DNA from 4 places in the Metabacillus flavus genome. Region 4 is predicted to be linked to each of the others. Evidence: a T-box and tRNA genes for the amino acid it is inferred to sense, from the RefSeq annotation. Region 4 holds a T-box; the other regions hold tRNA genes.
The links. The T-box of region 4 lies ahead of J9317_RS14100 (valine--tRNA ligase). A T-box ahead of a tRNA ligase gene usually reads a tRNA of that ligase, here a tRNA-Val.
Positions count from the first base shown of each region.

Region 1: it has a tRNA-Val gene. The T-box ahead of J9317_RS14100 (valine--tRNA ligase) is inferred to sense a tRNA for this amino acid. The anticodon was not compared.
Region 2: it has a tRNA-Val gene. The T-box ahead of J9317_RS14100 (valine--tRNA ligase) is inferred to sense a tRNA for this amino acid. The anticodon was not compared.
Region 3: it has a tRNA-Val gene. The T-box ahead of J9317_RS14100 (valine--tRNA ligase) is inferred to sense a tRNA for this amino acid. The anticodon was not compared.

Region 1 is NZ_JAGVRK010000001.1:177,374-181,122, forward strand. Features, by position in the region: rRNA gene J9317_RS00980 (23S ribosomal RNA) at 1-1,019, shown strand, start outside; rRNA gene rrf (5S ribosomal RNA) at 1,093-1,208, shown strand; tRNA gene J9317_RS00990 (tRNA-Asn) at 1,217-1,291, shown strand; tRNA gene J9317_RS00995 (tRNA-Thr) at 1,293-1,365, shown strand; tRNA gene J9317_RS01000 (tRNA-Glu) at 1,381-1,455, shown strand; tRNA gene J9317_RS01005 (tRNA-Val) at 1,812-1,887, shown strand; tRNA gene J9317_RS01010 (tRNA-Thr) at 1,916-1,988, shown strand; tRNA gene J9317_RS01015 (tRNA-Tyr) at 2,006-2,089, shown strand; tRNA gene J9317_RS01020 (tRNA-Gln) at 2,171-2,245, shown strand; tRNA gene J9317_RS01025 (tRNA-Lys) at 2,249-2,324, shown strand; tRNA gene J9317_RS01030 (tRNA-Leu) at 2,340-2,421, shown strand; tRNA gene J9317_RS01035 (tRNA-Ala) at 2,445-2,520, shown strand; gene rocF (arginase) at 2,690-3,595, shown strand; gene J9317_RS01045 (histidine phosphatase family protein) at 3,640-3,749, opposite strand, start outside.
Region 2 is NZ_JAGVRK010000001.1:821,700-825,448, reverse strand. Features, by position in the region: tRNA gene J9317_RS04360 (tRNA-Gln) at 61-135, opposite strand; tRNA gene J9317_RS04355 (tRNA-His) at 198-273, opposite strand; tRNA gene J9317_RS04350 (tRNA-Trp) at 292-365, opposite strand; tRNA gene J9317_RS04345 (tRNA-Tyr) at 371-454, opposite strand; tRNA gene J9317_RS04340 (tRNA-Thr) at 471-543, opposite strand; tRNA gene J9317_RS04335 (tRNA-Phe) at 708-783, opposite strand; tRNA gene J9317_RS04330 (tRNA-Asp) at 1,094-1,170, opposite strand; tRNA gene J9317_RS04325 (tRNA-Met) at 1,175-1,251, opposite strand; tRNA gene J9317_RS04320 (tRNA-Val) at 1,413-1,488, opposite strand; tRNA gene J9317_RS04315 (tRNA-Glu) at 1,635-1,709, opposite strand; tRNA gene J9317_RS04310 (tRNA-Ser) at 1,718-1,808, opposite strand; tRNA gene J9317_RS04305 (tRNA-Asn) at 1,815-1,889, opposite strand; rRNA gene rrf (5S ribosomal RNA) at 1,896-2,011, opposite strand; rRNA gene J9317_RS04295 (23S ribosomal RNA) at 2,140-3,749, opposite strand, start outside.
Region 3 is NZ_JAGVRK010000001.1:3,061,018-3,064,766, reverse strand. Features, by position in the region: rRNA gene J9317_RS15715 (23S ribosomal RNA) at 1-1,427, shown strand, start outside; rRNA gene rrf (5S ribosomal RNA) at 1,560-1,675, shown strand; tRNA gene J9317_RS15705 (tRNA-Val) at 2,025-2,100, shown strand; tRNA gene J9317_RS15700 (tRNA-Thr) at 2,123-2,198, shown strand; tRNA gene J9317_RS15695 (tRNA-Lys) at 2,459-2,534, shown strand; tRNA gene J9317_RS15690 (tRNA-Leu) at 2,553-2,637, shown strand; tRNA gene J9317_RS15685 (tRNA-Gly) at 2,650-2,724, shown strand; tRNA gene J9317_RS15680 (tRNA-Leu) at 2,734-2,819, shown strand; tRNA gene J9317_RS15675 (tRNA-Arg) at 2,835-2,911, shown strand; tRNA gene J9317_RS15670 (tRNA-Pro) at 2,915-2,991, shown strand; tRNA gene J9317_RS15665 (tRNA-Ala) at 3,006-3,081, shown strand; tRNA gene J9317_RS15660 (tRNA-Met) at 3,103-3,179, shown strand; tRNA gene J9317_RS15655 (tRNA-Ile) at 3,184-3,260, shown strand; tRNA gene J9317_RS15650 (tRNA-Ser) at 3,274-3,366, shown strand; tRNA gene J9317_RS15645 (tRNA-Met) at 3,481-3,557, shown strand; tRNA gene J9317_RS15640 (tRNA-Asp) at 3,562-3,638, shown strand; tRNA gene J9317_RS15635 (tRNA-Phe) at 3,700-3,749, shown strand, end outside.
Region 4 is NZ_JAGVRK010000001.1:2,742,993-2,746,741, forward strand. Features, by position in the region: gene J9317_RS14100 (valine--tRNA ligase) at 1-1,110, opposite strand, end outside; T-box leader at 1,156-1,388, opposite strand; gene J9317_RS14105 (hypothetical protein) at 1,550-1,741, shown strand; gene ysxE (spore coat protein YsxE) at 1,763-2,779, opposite strand; gene spoVID (stage VI sporulation protein D) at 2,844-3,749, opposite strand, start outside.

The DNA of each region.
Region 1 (3,749 bases), 2.6 Mb from region 4:
AGCTTTGAATTGAAGCCCCAGTAAACGGCGGCCGTAACTATAACGGTCCTAAGGTAGCGAAATTCCTTGTCGGGTAAGTTCCGACCCGCACGAAAGGCGTAACGATCTGGGCACTGTCTCAACGAGAGACTCGGTGAAATTATAGTACCTGTGAAGATGCAGGTTACCCGCGACAGGACGGAAAGACCCCGTGGAGCTTTACTGCAGCCTGATATTGAATTTTGGCACAGCTTGTACAGGATAGGTAGGAGCCTTGGAAACCGGAGCGCCAGCTTCGGTGGAGGCATTGGTGGGATACTACCCTGGCTGTGTTGAACTTCTAACCCGCGGCCCTGATCGGGCCGGGAGACAGTGTCAGGCGGGCAGTTTGACTGGGGCGGTCGCCTCCTAAAATGTAACGGAGGCGCCCAAAGGTTCCCTCAGAATGGTTGGAAATCATTCGCAGAGTGTAAAGGCACAAGGGAGCTTGACTGCGAGACCTACAAGTCGAGCAGGGACGAAAGTCGGGCTTAGTGATCCGGTGGTTCCGCATGGAAGGGCCATCGCTCAACGGATAAAAGCTACCCCGGGGATAACAGGCTTATCTCCCCCAAGAGTCCACATCGACGGGGAGGTTTGGCACCTCGATGTCGGCTCATCGCATCCTGGGGCTGTAGTCGGTCCCAAGGGTTGGGCTGTTCGCCCATTAAAGCGGTACGCGAGCTGGGTTCAGAACGTCGTGAGACAGTTCGGTCCCTATCCGTCGCGGGCGCAGGAAATTTGAGAGGAGCTGTCCTTAGTACGAGAGGACCGGGATGGACGCACCGCTGGTGTACCAGTTGTCTTGCCAAAGGCATCGCTGGGTAGCTATGTGCGGACGGGATAAGTGCTGAAAGCATCTAAGCATGAAGCCCCCCTCAAGATGAGATTTCCCATCGCAAGAGTAAGACCCCTGGAAGATGACCAGGTTGATAGGTTCGAGGTGGAAGCGTGGTGACACGTGCAGCTGACGAATACTAATCGGTCGAGGACTTAACCTTTATTCAAGTAAGGCTGCTTTACTCGTGCAGCAATCGTTATCTAGTTTTGAAAGAGCAATCTTTCAACAAAATATCTGGTAATTATGGCAGAGAGGTCACACCCGTTCCCATACCGAACACGGAAGTTAAGCTCTTTAGCGCCGATGGTAGTTGGGGGTTTCCCCCTGTGAGAGTAGGACGTTGCCAGGTTATATTGTTCCGCAGTAGCTCAGTGGTAGAGCTATCGGCTGTTAACCGATCGGTCGCAGGTTCGAGTCCTGCCTGCGGAGCCATGCTTCCATAGCTCAGTAGGTAGAGTGCTTCCATGGTAAGGAAGAGGTCACCGGTTCGAGCCCGGTTGGAAGCTTACTAAAAAGTATATGGCCCGTTGGTCAAGCGGTTAAGACACCGCCCTTTCACGGCGGTAACACGGGTTCGAATCCCGTACGGGTCACCATTTACATATGGACAAGCTACCAGGCTTAAAAGAGCGAAGCTCACCGGAAGCCGAAGCAGCGATTATTGCCGTCCAGTGTAAGAGGGTTGGGAGGAGCAAGTAGTGCTAGGAGTCGAAGGAGCGACCACCGGAGCGCACATAAGTGCGTGAGGATGGAAGCTAGTGAAGACGACAGCGCAATACGCCGCTCATCACAAGCCGAAACCTAACCAAACAAAGTAAATGCAAGAGGGTTGGGAGGAGCAAGTAGTGCTAGGAGTCGAAGGAGCGACCACCGGAGCGCACATAAGTGCGTGAGGATGGGAGTGAGTGAAGACGACAGCGCAGTACGCCGCTCATCACAAGCCAAAACTATTGGAGGATTAGCTCAGCTGGGAGAGCATCTGCCTTACAAGCAGAGGGTCGGCGGTTCGATCCCGTCATCCTCCACCATTTATTTTATCGATAGATTTATATATATGCCGGTGTAGCTCAATTGGTAGAGCAACTGACTTGTAATCAGTAGGTTGGGGGTTCAAGTCCTCTTGCCGGCACTGTCTTTTCTTATTGTGGAGGGGTAGCGAAGTGGCTAAACGCGGCGGACTGTAAATCCGCTCCTTAGGGTTCGGCAGTTCGAATCTGCCCCCCTCCACCATTTATCTGTATCATGATGTTTAAAACTGAATGGTTTGGACATGTTAATATAGTACGAATTTGAAATAGGATTTTACATCATTGGGCTATAGCCAAGCGGTAAGGCAACGGACTTTGACTCCGTCATGCGTTGGTTCGAATCCAGCTAGCCCAGCCATCCGAGCCATTAGCTCAGTCGGTAGAGCATCTGACTTTTAATCAGAGGGTCGAAGGTTCGAGTCCTTCATGGCTCACCATTTACATTTTAATATGCGGGTGTGGCGGAATTGGCAGACGCACTAGACTTAGGATCTAGCGCCTTATGGCGTGGGGGTTCGACTCCCTTCACCCGCATCTTACTATTATTTTAACATCCAGGGGCCTTAGCTCAGCTGGGAGAGCGCCTGCCTTGCACGCAGGAGGTCAGCGGTTCGATCCCGCTAGGCTCCACCATTTTCATTTAACTGCTTATTGTCTTTCACATGGTGTAAGGCTTTTTTTGTGCATTCATTTTCCTTGTTCTGTAAGAATTTTCTGTATTTTTATACATAATTTTGTCGAGTTGAGTCATAGGCCTTCTTCTATGTAAAATAGGAGAATAGAGAGTAGAGGAGGAAGACAGATGGCTGCGGAAAAAATCAATATCATTGGGGTACCGATGGATTTGGGACAAACAAGACGAGGAGTGGACATGGGCCCAAGTGCCATCCGGTATGCAGGCGTTGTAGAACGGCTGGAAAATCTCCATTTCACGATTGAAGACAGCGGAGATATAAAAATCGGCAAAAGGGAAAAAGCTATGGAAGAACCTTTATATAATTTGAAAAATTTGAAAGCGGTATCAGAAGCCAGTGAACTGCTGGCATCCAAGGTAGACGAAGTGATTAAAACCGGGGCTTTTCCTTTAGTACTAGGCGGAGATCACAGTATCGCGATTGGGACTCTTGCCGGACTGGCGAAAAATTATAAAAATCTCGGTGTTATCTGGTATGACGCACACGGGGACTTAAATACAGCGGATACTTCGCCTTCAGGAAACATTCATGGCATGCCTCTTGCGGCAAGTCTGGGAATAGGCGATGAATCTTTAACAGGCATTGCCGGGTTTTCTCCAAAGATTAAGCCTGAGAATGTGGTGATCATCGGTGCCCGTTCCCTTGATGAAGGGGAAAGGGAACTGATCAAAGAAAAGGGAATCCGCGTTTACACCATGCATGAGGTCGACCGTCTTGGAATGACCCGTATTATGGAAGAAACCATTGAATATCTGAAAGACCGGACGGACGGCGTCCATTTGTCGCTGGACCTTGATGGGCTGGATCCGCATGACGCACCGGGTGTAGGAACACCTGTAATTGGCGGGATCAGCTATCGTGAAAGTCATTTAGCTATGGAAATGCTGGCTGAATCTGAAATGATAACGTCTGCTGAATTTGTAGAAGTTAACCCGATTCTGGATGAGAGAAACAAGACAGCATCTGTTGCTGTAGCCTTAATGGGGTCCCTGTTTGGAGAAAAGCTTTTATGACGATTATGCCCGCTTGATTCAATCAAGCGGGCATTTTGTGTCCTTCACATTGGATGCTCCCATACTCTTTTGATATCAGGAATGGAGCCTTCAAATTCCAATAAGTATAGATCAGGATTTGAGAGAGCTTTCCACTGCTCAAAACCGTAAGATT
Region 2 (3,749 bases), 1.9 Mb from region 4:
TTTTTCCTCTGTATGTCATTCTATGCAAAAGGAAACGAATCATTTACTTTAAAATAAAAATGGCTGGGCTAGCTGGATTCGAACCAACGCATGACGGAGTCAAAGTCCGTTGCCTTACCGCTTGGCTATAGCCCATCTATGTATGTACTCATTATGTATGTTCATTATACAGCAGCCAATATCTAAAGACAAAAATATGGGGCGACTGATGGGAATCGAACCCACGAATGTCGGAACCACAATCCGATGCGTTAACCACTTCGCCACAACCGCCACATTATCAAATTATATTGGCAGGGGCAGTAGGAATCGAACCCACACCGGAGGTTTTGGAGACCTCTGTTCTACCGTTAAACTATGCCCCTATAAATGGTGGAGGGGGGCAGATTCGAACTGCCGAACCCTAAGGAGCGGATTTACAGTCCGCCGCGTTTAGCCACTTCGCTACCCCTCCACATCAGTGAAGACAGTGCCGGCAAGAGGACTTGAACCCCCAACCTACTGATTACAAGTCAGTTGCTCTACCAATTGAGCTACACCGGCATATAATATTTGTGATATGAACCGTTCCTGCTTGATAAGGTCGCCCAGATCTCAGGGTGTTTAGTCAAGAAGCTGCTCGATCTGTGCGCTGAAGTGATTCCAGGGAGCTTATTCGATCGTGCTCTACCAATTGAGCTACACCGGCATATTATCTAAGTTGATTATGGTGGCTTGGGACGGAATCGAACCGCCGACACATGGATTTTCAGTCCATTGCTCTACCGACTGAGCTACCAAGCCATTTTATTGTTTACGTCAGAACCAAAGTATTTCACTTGCACAATCGCCCAAATCTCAGAAAGCCTATTCAAGCAGCAGCTCGATTTGTGCGCTGATGTTTCGCTTCGCAGCTTATTCGAACGTGCTCTACCGACTGAGCTACCAAGCCATTAAGTTTCGGCTTCCACTAAGCTTCGAATCTCTTCGTCTGCTCCCTCGATCGCATCCTCACGTATTGATATACGCTCCTGTGCTCACTCAGTCGCTTCCTCGACCTTCTCGCTTATTGAAACCCTCTTACATTTTACTTAGATTTGATCGAAAAATCAAATGGCGGTCCGGACGGGACTCGAACCCGCGACCTCCTGCGTGACAGGCAGGCATTCTAACCAACTGAACTACCGGACCATTTTGGTTGCGGGGACAGGATTTGAACCTGCGACCTTCGGGTTATGAGCCCGACGAGCTACCAGACTGCTCCACCCCGCGATAATAAAAAGTATTAAGTTTAGCTATGCTCATAGACAGCGGACTGTCCTCGCCTCAGGAAGTAAAACCAAGCAGCAGCTCGGCGAGTACAACTCGAAGCTTTTTCACGGAAGCATTGCTCGTTGCTCCACCCCGCGGTAATAAAAGTTATTAAGTTAAAATGGTGGAGGATGACGGGATCGAACCGCCGACCCTCTGCTTGTAAGGCAGATGCTCTCCCAGCTGAGCTAATCCTCCATATAGTTTCGGTTTGTGATGAGCGGCGCACTTCGTTGTCGTGTTCGCTCTCTCGACTCCTAGAATTGCTTGCTCCTCCCAACCCTCTTGCAATCATTTTGTTGGGTGATTATAACACCTTTAACTTGCTGCTGATTAAAAACTGTTGGTGACCCGTACGGGATTCGAACCCGTGTTACCGCCGTGAAAGGGCGGTGTCTTAACCGCTTGACCAACGGGCCAGATATTATGGCGGAGAGCGGGGGATTCGAACCCCCGATACGCTTATGACGTATACACGATTTCCAATCGTGCTCCTTCGGCCACTCGGACAGCTCTCCATAATATGGCTCCGCAGGCAGGACTCGAACCTGCGACCGATCGGTTAACAGCCGATAGCTCTACCACTGAGCTACTGCGGAATACCTGCCTGGCAACGTCCTACTCTCACAGGGGGAAACCCCCAACTACCATTGGCGCTAAAGAGCTTAACTTCCGTGTTCGGTATGGGAACGGGTGTGACCTCTTTGCCATAGTTACCAGACAAATTTTAAAAGTGACAAGATTAATTATATAGTTTGAGGAGAAAAAATCAAGACTTTTTTTAATCTTTTTTGTTCACTCAAAACTAGATAACGATTGCTGCACGAGTAAAGCAGCCTTACTTGAATAAAGGTTAAGTCCTCGACCGATTAGTATTCGTCAGCTGCACGTGTCACCACGCTTCCACCTCGAACCTATCAACCTGATCATCTTTCAGGGGTCTTACTCTTGCGATGGGAAATCTCATCTTGAGGGGGGCTTCATGCTTAGATGCTTTCAGCACTTATCCCGTCCGCACATAGCTACCCAGCGATGCCTTTGGCAAGACAACTGGTACACCAGCGGTGCGTCCATCCCGGTCCTCTCGTACTAAGGACAGCTCCTCTCAAATTTCCTGCGCCCGCGACGGATAGGGACCGAACTGTCTCACGACGTTCTGAACCCAGCTCGCGTACCGCTTTAATGGGCGAACAGCCCAACCCTTGGGACCGACTACAGCCCCAGGATGCGATGAGCCGACATCGAGGTGCCAAACCTCCCCGTCGATGTGGACTCTTGGGGGAGATAAGCCTGTTATCCCCGGGGTAGCTTTTATCCGTTGAGCGATGGCCCTTCCATGCGGAACCACCGGATCACTAAGCCCGACTTTCGTCCCTGCTCGACTTGTAGGTCTCGCAGTCAAGCTCCCTTGTGCCTTTACACTCTGCGAATGATTTCCAACCATTCTGAGGGAACCTTTGGGCGCCTCCGTTACATTTTAGGAGGCGACCGCCCCAGTCAAACTGCCCGCCTGACACTGTCTCCCGGCCCGATCAGGGCCGCGGGTTAGAAGTTCAACACAGCCAGGGTAGTATCCCACCAATGCCTCCACCGAAGCTGGCGCTCCGGTTTCCAAGGCTCCTACCTATCCTGTACAAGCTGTGCCAAAATTCAATATCAGGCTGCAGTAAAGCTCCACGGGGTCTTTCCGTCCTGTCGCGGGTAACCTGCATCTTCACAGGTACTATAATTTCACCGAGTCTCTCGTTGAGACAGTGCCCAGATCGTTACGCCTTTCGTGCGGGTCGGAACTTACCCGACAAGGAATTTCGCTACCTTAGGACCGTTATAGTTACGGCCGCCGTTTACTGGGGCTTCAATTCAAAGCTTCGCTTGCGCTAACCTCTCCTCTTAACCTTCCAGCACCGGGCAGGCGTCAGCCCCTATACTTCGCCTTGCGGCTTCGCAGAGACCTGTGTTTTTGCTAAACAGTCGCCTGGGCCTATTCACTGCGGCTCTTCAAGGCTATTCACCCTAAAGAGCACCCCTTCTCCCGAAGTTACGGGGTCATTTTGCCGAGTTCCTTAACGAGAGTTCTCTCGATCACCTTAGGATTCTCTCCTCGCCTACCTGTGTCGGTTTGCGGTACGGGCACCATTTTCCTCGCTAGAAGCTTTTCTAGGCAGTGTGGAATCAGGAACTTCGGTACTTAATTTCCCTCGCCATCACAGCTCAGCCTTAACCAAGGGACGGATTTGCCTATCCCTTGAGCCTACCTGCTTGGACGCGCATATCCAACAGCGCGCTTACCCTATCCTCCTGCGTCCCTCCATTGCTCAAACGGAAAAGAGGTGGTACAGGAATCTCAACCTGTTGTCCATCGCCTACGCCTTTCGGCCTCGGCTTAGGTCCCGACTAACCCTGAGCGGACGAGCCTTCCTCAGGAAACCTTAGGCATTCGGTGGAGGGGATTCTCACCC
Region 3 (3,749 bases), 320 kb from region 4:
TGGATATGCGCGTCCAAGCAGGTAGGCTCAAGGGATAGGCAAATCCGTCCCTTGGTTAAGGCTGAGCTGTGATGGCGAGGGAAATTAAGTACCGAAGTTCCTGATTCCACACTGCCTAGAAAAGCTTCTAGCGAGGAAAATGGTGCCCGTACCGCAAACCGACACAGGTAGGCGAGGAGAGAATCCTAAGGTGATCGAGAGAACTCTCGTTAAGGAACTCGGCAAAATGACCCCGTAACTTCGGGAGAAGGGGTGCTCTTTAGGGTGAATAGCCTTGAAGAGCCGCAGTGAATAGGCCCAGGCGACTGTTTAGCAAAAACACAGGTCTCTGCGAAGCCGCAAGGCGAAGTATAGGGGCTGACGCCTGCCCGGTGCTGGAAGGTTAAGAGGAGAGGTTAGCGCAAGCGAAGCTTTGAATTGAAGCCCCAGTAAACGGCGGCCGTAACTATAACGGTCCTAAGGTAGCGAAATTCCTTGTCGGGTAAGTTCCGACCCGCACGAAAGGCGTAACGATCTGGGCACTGTCTCAACGAGAGACTCGGTGAAATTATAGTACCTGTGAAGATGCAGGTTACCCGCGACAGGACGGAAAGACCCCGTGGAGCTTTACTGCAGCCTGATATTGAATTTTGGCACAGCTTGTACAGGATAGGTAGGAGCCTTGGAAACCGGAGCGCCAGCTTCGGTGGAGGCATTGGTGGGATACTACCCTGGCTGTGTTGAACTTCTAACCCGCGGCCCTGATCGGGCCGGGAGACAGTGTCAGGCGGGCAGTTTGACTGGGGCGGTCGCCTCCTAAAATGTAACGGAGGCGCCCAAAGGTTCCCTCAGAATGGTTGGAAATCATTCGCAGAGTGTAAAGGCACAAGGGAGCTTGACTGCGAGACCTACAAGTCGAGCAGGGACGAAAGTCGGGCTTAGTGATCCGGTGGTTCCGCATGGAAGGGCCATCGCTCAACGGATAAAAGCTACCCCGGGGATAACAGGCTTATCTCCCCCAAGAGTCCACATCGACGGGGAGGTTTGGCACCTCGATGTCGGCTCATCGCATCCTGGGGCTGTAGTCGGTCCCAAGGGTTGGGCTGTTCGCCCATTAAAGCGGTACGCGAGCTGGGTTCAGAACGTCGTGAGACAGTTCGGTCCCTATCCGTCGCGGGCGCAGGAAATTTGAGAGGAGCTGTCCTTAGTACGAGAGGACCGGGATGGACGCACCGCTGGTGTACCAGTTGTCTTGCCAAAGGCATCGCTGGGTAGCTATGTGCGGACGGGATAAGTGCTGAAAGCATCTAAGCATGAAGCCCCCCTCAAGATGAGATTTCCCATCGCAAGAGTAAGACCCCTGAAAGATGATCAGGTTGATAGGTTCGAGGTGGAAGCGTGGTGACACGTGCAGCTGACGAATACTAATCGGTCGAGGACTTAACCTTTATTCAAGTAAGGCTGCTTTACTCGTGCAGCAATCGTTATCTAGTTTTGAAAGAGCAAAAAAAGATTAAAAATATCTTGATTTCTTCTGGAATCATAGTATAATAAATCTTGCCGCTTTTTTATGGAATATGTCTGGTGACTATGGCAAAGAGGTCACACCCGTTCCCATACCGAACACGGAAGTTAAGCTCTTTAGCGCCGATGGTAGTTGGGGGTTTCCCCCTGTGAGAGTAGGACGCCGCCAGGCATATATTTTATTATAAATGCATGATTCGATTCGGATCATAAACCGAAACAGCCACTCATCAAAGTAAATGCAAGAGGGTTGAGAGGAGCAAGCAGTGCTAGGAGTCGAAAGATCGACCACCGGAGCGCACATAAGTGCGTGAGGATGGGAGTGAGTGAAGACGACAACGCAATGCGCCGCTCATCGCAAGCCGAAACCTCACCAAACAAAGTAAATGCAAGAGGGTTGAGAGGAGCAAGCAGTGCTAGGAGTCGAAAGATCGACCACCGGAGCGCACATAAGTGCGTGAGGATGGGAGTGAGTGAAGACGACAACGCAATGCGCCGCTCATCGCAAGCCGAAACTATATGGAGGATTAGCTCAGCTGGGAGAGCATCTGCCTTACAAGCAGAGGGTCGGCGGTTCGATCCCGTCATCCTCCACCATTTATTTTACCTAAATTCAAATGCCGGTGTAGCTCAATTGGTAGAGCAACTGACTTGTAATCAGTAGGTTGGGGGTTCAAGTCCTCTTGCCGGCACCACTTTCTTGGTAGCACGTTCGAATAATCTTCGAAGCAAAACATCAGCGCCCAAATGGAGCCGCTGCTTGAATAAGCTTTCTGAGATTTGGGCGTCTTGCAAACTTCAGAGTGTAGGCAAAACAGAGAGCCATTAGCTCAGTCGGTAGAGCACGTTCGAATAATCTTCAAAGCAAAACATCAGCGCCCAAATGGAGCCGCTGCTTGAATAAGCTTTCTGAGATTTGGGCGTCTTGCAAACTTCAGAGTGTAGGCAAAACAGAGAGCCATTAGCTCAGTCGGTAGAGCATCTGACTTTTAATCAGAGGGTCGAAGGTTCGAGTCCTTCATGGCTCACCATTTCGATTTATATAACAAGCGGGTGTGGCGGAATTGGCAGACGCACTAGACTTAGGATCTAGCGCCTTACGGCGTGGGGGTTCGACTCCCTTCACCCGCACCATTTCTTTTTTTTGCGGAAGTAGTTCAGTGGTAGAACACCACCTTGCCAAGGTGGGGGTCGCGGGTTCGAATCCCGTCTTCCGCTCCAATCCTTAACGCCGGGGTGGCGGAATTGGCAGACGCACAGGACTTAAAATCCTGCGGTAGGTGACTACCGTACCGGTTCGATCCCGGTCCTCGGCACTCTTATAATATTTTGCGCCCGTAGCTCAATTGGATAGAGCATTTGACTACGAATCAAAAGGTTAGAGGTTCGAGTCCTCTCGGGCGCGCCATATCGGGAAGTAGCTCAGCTTGGTAGAGCACTTGGTTTGGGACCAAGGGGTCGCAGGTTCGAATCCTGTCTTCCCGACCATTTCCTTGAATAATGGGGCCTTAGCTCAGCTGGGAGAGCGCCTGCCTTGCACGCAGGAGGTCAGCGGTTCGATCCCGCTAGGCTCCACCAATATTATATATATCACTATATGGCGGCGTAGCTCAGCTGGCTAGAGCGTACGGTTCATACCCGTGAGGTCGTGGGTTCGACCCCCTCCGCCGCTACCATATAGGACCTTTAGCTCAGCTGGTTAGAGCAGACGGCTCATAACCGTCCGGTCGTAGGTTCGAGTCCTACAAGGTCCACCATCACTTATTCTTTGGAGGAATACCCAAGTCTGGCTGAAGGGATCGGTCTTGAAAACCGACAGGGGGGTCAAACCCCGCGGGGGTTCGAATCCCTCTTCCTCCTCCATATACTCTTTACTTTAGCAGGTATTATTTCCGCTATGACAGTAATACTGAGTAAGAGAAATGTTCAGAAATTAGGTTAGTTATAAGCGCAGCTAAACTTAATAATTTTTATTATCGCGGGGTGGAGCAGTCTGGTAGCTCGTCGGGCTCATAACCCGAAGGTCGCAGGTTCAAATCCTGTCCCCGCAACCAAAATGGTCCGGTAGTTCAGTTGGTTAGAATGCCTGCCTGTCACGCAGGAGGTCGCGGGTTCGAGTCCCGTCCGGACCGCCATTTATGTTTTCTTGGTACATAAGATAACTTAATCAAAAGTTTCTGACGAAAAAATTATAATGGCTCGGTAGCTCAGTCGGTAGAGCAATGGACTGAAAATCCATGTGTCGG
Region 4 (3,749 bases):
CTGCATTTTTACAAACCACTGTGTAGAAAGATAAGGCTCAACTACAGCACCGCTTCGTTCGCTATGTCCAACTGAGTGCGGATGGTCTTCGATATTGAAAAGCACACCATCCTCCTGCAGATCCTTCACAATTTGCTTGCGGCAGGCAAAACGGTCCATTCCTTCATATTTGCCTGCTTTATCATTCATCGTTCCATCTTCGTTCATAACGAGAATGCGAGGCAGGTTATGCCGGTTTCCAATTTCAAAATCATTCGGATCGTGGGCAGGAGTAATTTTAACCGCTCCAGACCCAAACTCCATATCCACATAGTCATCGGCCACAATTGGAATTTCTCTGCCGGTAATCGGCAGGGTGACCATTTTTCCGATCAGGTGTTTGTAGCGCTCGTCCTCAGGGTGAACCGCTACCGCTGTATCCCCTAGCATCGTTTCCGGCCGGGTCGTTGCAATCTCAATATGGCCCGATCCATCTGTAAGCGGATAGCGCATATGATAAAACGCACCTTGTACATCCTTGTAAATAACCTCTATATCCGATAATGCGGTTTTCGTTGCAGGATCCCAGTTAATGATGTACTCACCGCGGTAGATCAGTCCTTTGTTGTAAAGCGTGACAAATACTTCCCTAACTGCTTTTGAAAGCCCCTCATCAAGAGTAAAGCGTTCACGGGAGTAATCCAGCCCGAGTCCAAGCTTTGACCACTGCTCACGGATATGAGATGCATACTCTTCCTTCCATTTCCACGTTTCTTCAACGAATGCTTCGCGTCCAAGGTCGTAGCGGGATTTTCCCTCTTCACGGAGCTTTGCTTCCACTTTTGCCTGTGTTGCAATGCCGGCATGATCCATTCCCGGAAGCCACAGCACGTCATACCCCTGCATGCGCTTCATCCTGGTAAGGATATCCTGCAGGGTTGTATCCCAGGCATGACCGAGGTGGAGCTTTCCAGTTACGTTTGGGGGAGGGATTACAATCGTGTAAGGCTGTTTGTCCTGGTTGTTTTCTGCTTCAAAATATTTTCCGTCCAGCCAAAATTGGTAGCGGTTCTGTTCTACTGCATTTGGATCGTATTTTGTTGGCAGATTGGGCTGCTGATTTTCATTCATTTCCGGTTCCTCCTAAAAATTGACAAAATAAAAACTCCTCCCATCCAAAAGGACGAAAGGAGCTGATTTCGCGGTACCACCTTTTTTCATGGGAAAATAAAGCCTGCTCCCATGCTCTTAGACGTATTAACGGCCTGCGCCGGCTTTCCCTACTAAACGTTCAGGAAAACTGCTCAAGGGCGACCTTCCAGTCCCGCAATCCTGAGAAATCTTTCAGCAGATGATTTCCCTCTCTTTAGGCGCGGTATGCCTGTACTCTTCCCTATCCATGCATTTCAACATATTCTTTTCATGTTCTACCCATAATAGTATTATAAAAATGTTTTTTTCGTCAACATCTTCCCCGTTTTTTTATATTTTTATACTTGTATTCAAGGCAGGCACACCCGGGGCATATGTACATAAACTGATTATAACTCATTATGGGAGGTGAATACGAATGCGAAAACGTTTTAATTCCTATACAGTACCTCCTTGGGTTAAAGAGCTGAGGGTGACTGCAGTACAATTTATCATTCCGATCACTATTTTCCAGGGTATACGGACTCTTCTTTTCCCCACCGGCTTTGATGTCCTCCTCCTTGCTGCTTTGATTTTCCTCGCTTTAGCTTTTCATATGGGCTGGCTGTAAGCATAAAAAAAGAGGGACCTGTCATCCCTCAGTCTGTGCTTCAGCCTTTTTCTTATTTTCGATATCCACAAGCCTCATCACAAAGTATTCGTTGTTTTTAAAATACCAATATGCCTTAATCAAATCCTTGTTTTGCTGCAGCTGAGATGGTTTATTCATTTGATTTCCCGGCGCAAGGACAGTCCGGTATAGTGCCTCGGGATAGGATAGGTAGCTGATAAAAAGCGGCATTTCTTCCTTTGTAAAAGGGAAATCCTTTTGGTAGGTGTAAAACCAGTCTACACATTCTTCGCAGCGAATCGGATACGTATTAAAGGTTTTATAATAAAACTGAAGGAGGTCATTCATCGGCGCCGCTCGACGGGCTTTTTCAAAATTGATTAAATAGCTCTTCTCACTGGAATCATATACCACATGCTGAACGGACAAGTTTCCATGAATAAATGAAGTCCTCGCTGTCTCTTTTTCCTTCATGGCTTCGTTCCATTCCTCTAGCCTTTCAATTGCAAAATCTGTTGCCCGTGCAGCTTCAACAAAATACGTTACAGCCTGAAGCTCAAACGGGGAAAGATACCACTGTTTTTCGCATTTCTCAACATATGCTTCATACGCGTTTTTCTGCTCTTCCCATCTCTTTTTGGTGGCTTCAAAGCTCGCTTCCGCTTCTCCACCCTTTAATTTGATTTCCTGCAAAGTCTTTCTGTGCAGCTTTGCGGTCTCTTTAAATAGATAATCATGCCTTGCACTGCGTTCATCAGACTGTGAATCCGGGAGCCAGGGCATGAGATAATAATAATCCTGTCTGCCTGCGGTAACCAATTGATTATGAACATTGCGGTATATAGGGATAAGATTCGTATAGCCGGCTTCATACACAGAACGGACCCGATCCTCAAACACGGCAGATCTTGAAGCTCTCAGTTTTTTGAGAGCAAAGGTGCCCTGCGGGGAATACACTTTAATAAGCCTCGGACTATGCTGTTCCGCAAATTCGAGTTTTACCTGGTACTGGTCAAGAATAGCTTGAAAGTCCTCCATTGGTTTCACCACTTATTTATTTGATGATGAAAAAAAGCTGAGTAGCCTCAGCTTTTATATACATTTACTTGCTGCTGGCGTATTGGGGAATGTAAAGAGTCTGCCCCTCATAAACATCTTTATCTGCAGCCAGATGGTTAACCCTGATTAACTGCTGAGCGGATAAAGCATAGCGCTCGCAAATAGAATCAATGGTTTCTCCCTGCTGCACGATGCATATCTTAAGCCTGGTTAGTTCTTCATCTTCATCACGGCCGAACAATTTTGTAAGCAATAATGAGTTTTCACTTTGTGCACCGGCGGATCCCTGTTTTTCTCTTGCTTCTGACCGGTGATCTGCTATTGCTTCTTTAACTGCAGGTTCCTCATGTAATGGCTGTATTTCCTGGTACTCAAAGGACTGTTTTCGAACCTCCACGTCAATTTCAGGATATTCTCTTCCAGTCTCTTCATTCAACAGCGCCTCTTCTTCACTTCTGTAAGCATAAAGCTCCTGAAATGCCTCTTCTTTTTCCGCTTCTGTTCTCGCTTCTGCTTCGTACGTTTCTTCATCCGCATGCTGAACAGCTTCATCCCGGTAAAGAGCTTCAAACTGCTGTTCCTTTTCCTCTTCTCGAACTTCCTGAATTGCTTGTACCTCTTCCGCTTCCCTGCGATTCTCGTCTATGCCTGTTATAGACAAGTCAGCAAACAGCTTTAAGCATTTCGCTTCAGGCAAATCGTAATCAAACGAGTCAATGGATACATAGACTTCCTCGATCTTGTCAATTCTGTTTTTGGGAATCGTTATATCGACTGGAAACCGGTGCAAAAGCTCATGGGTGCCGTCCTCTCTGACATTTACCTCATTAACGAAGCGCGCTGCTGAAAACTCAAATTCCTTATCGTCATTTTCAGGATTCAGAACCGCACGATATTCTCCCGTCAGCTGAAGGGCTCCTCTTATGGAAACATACTGATCATGCTCTTC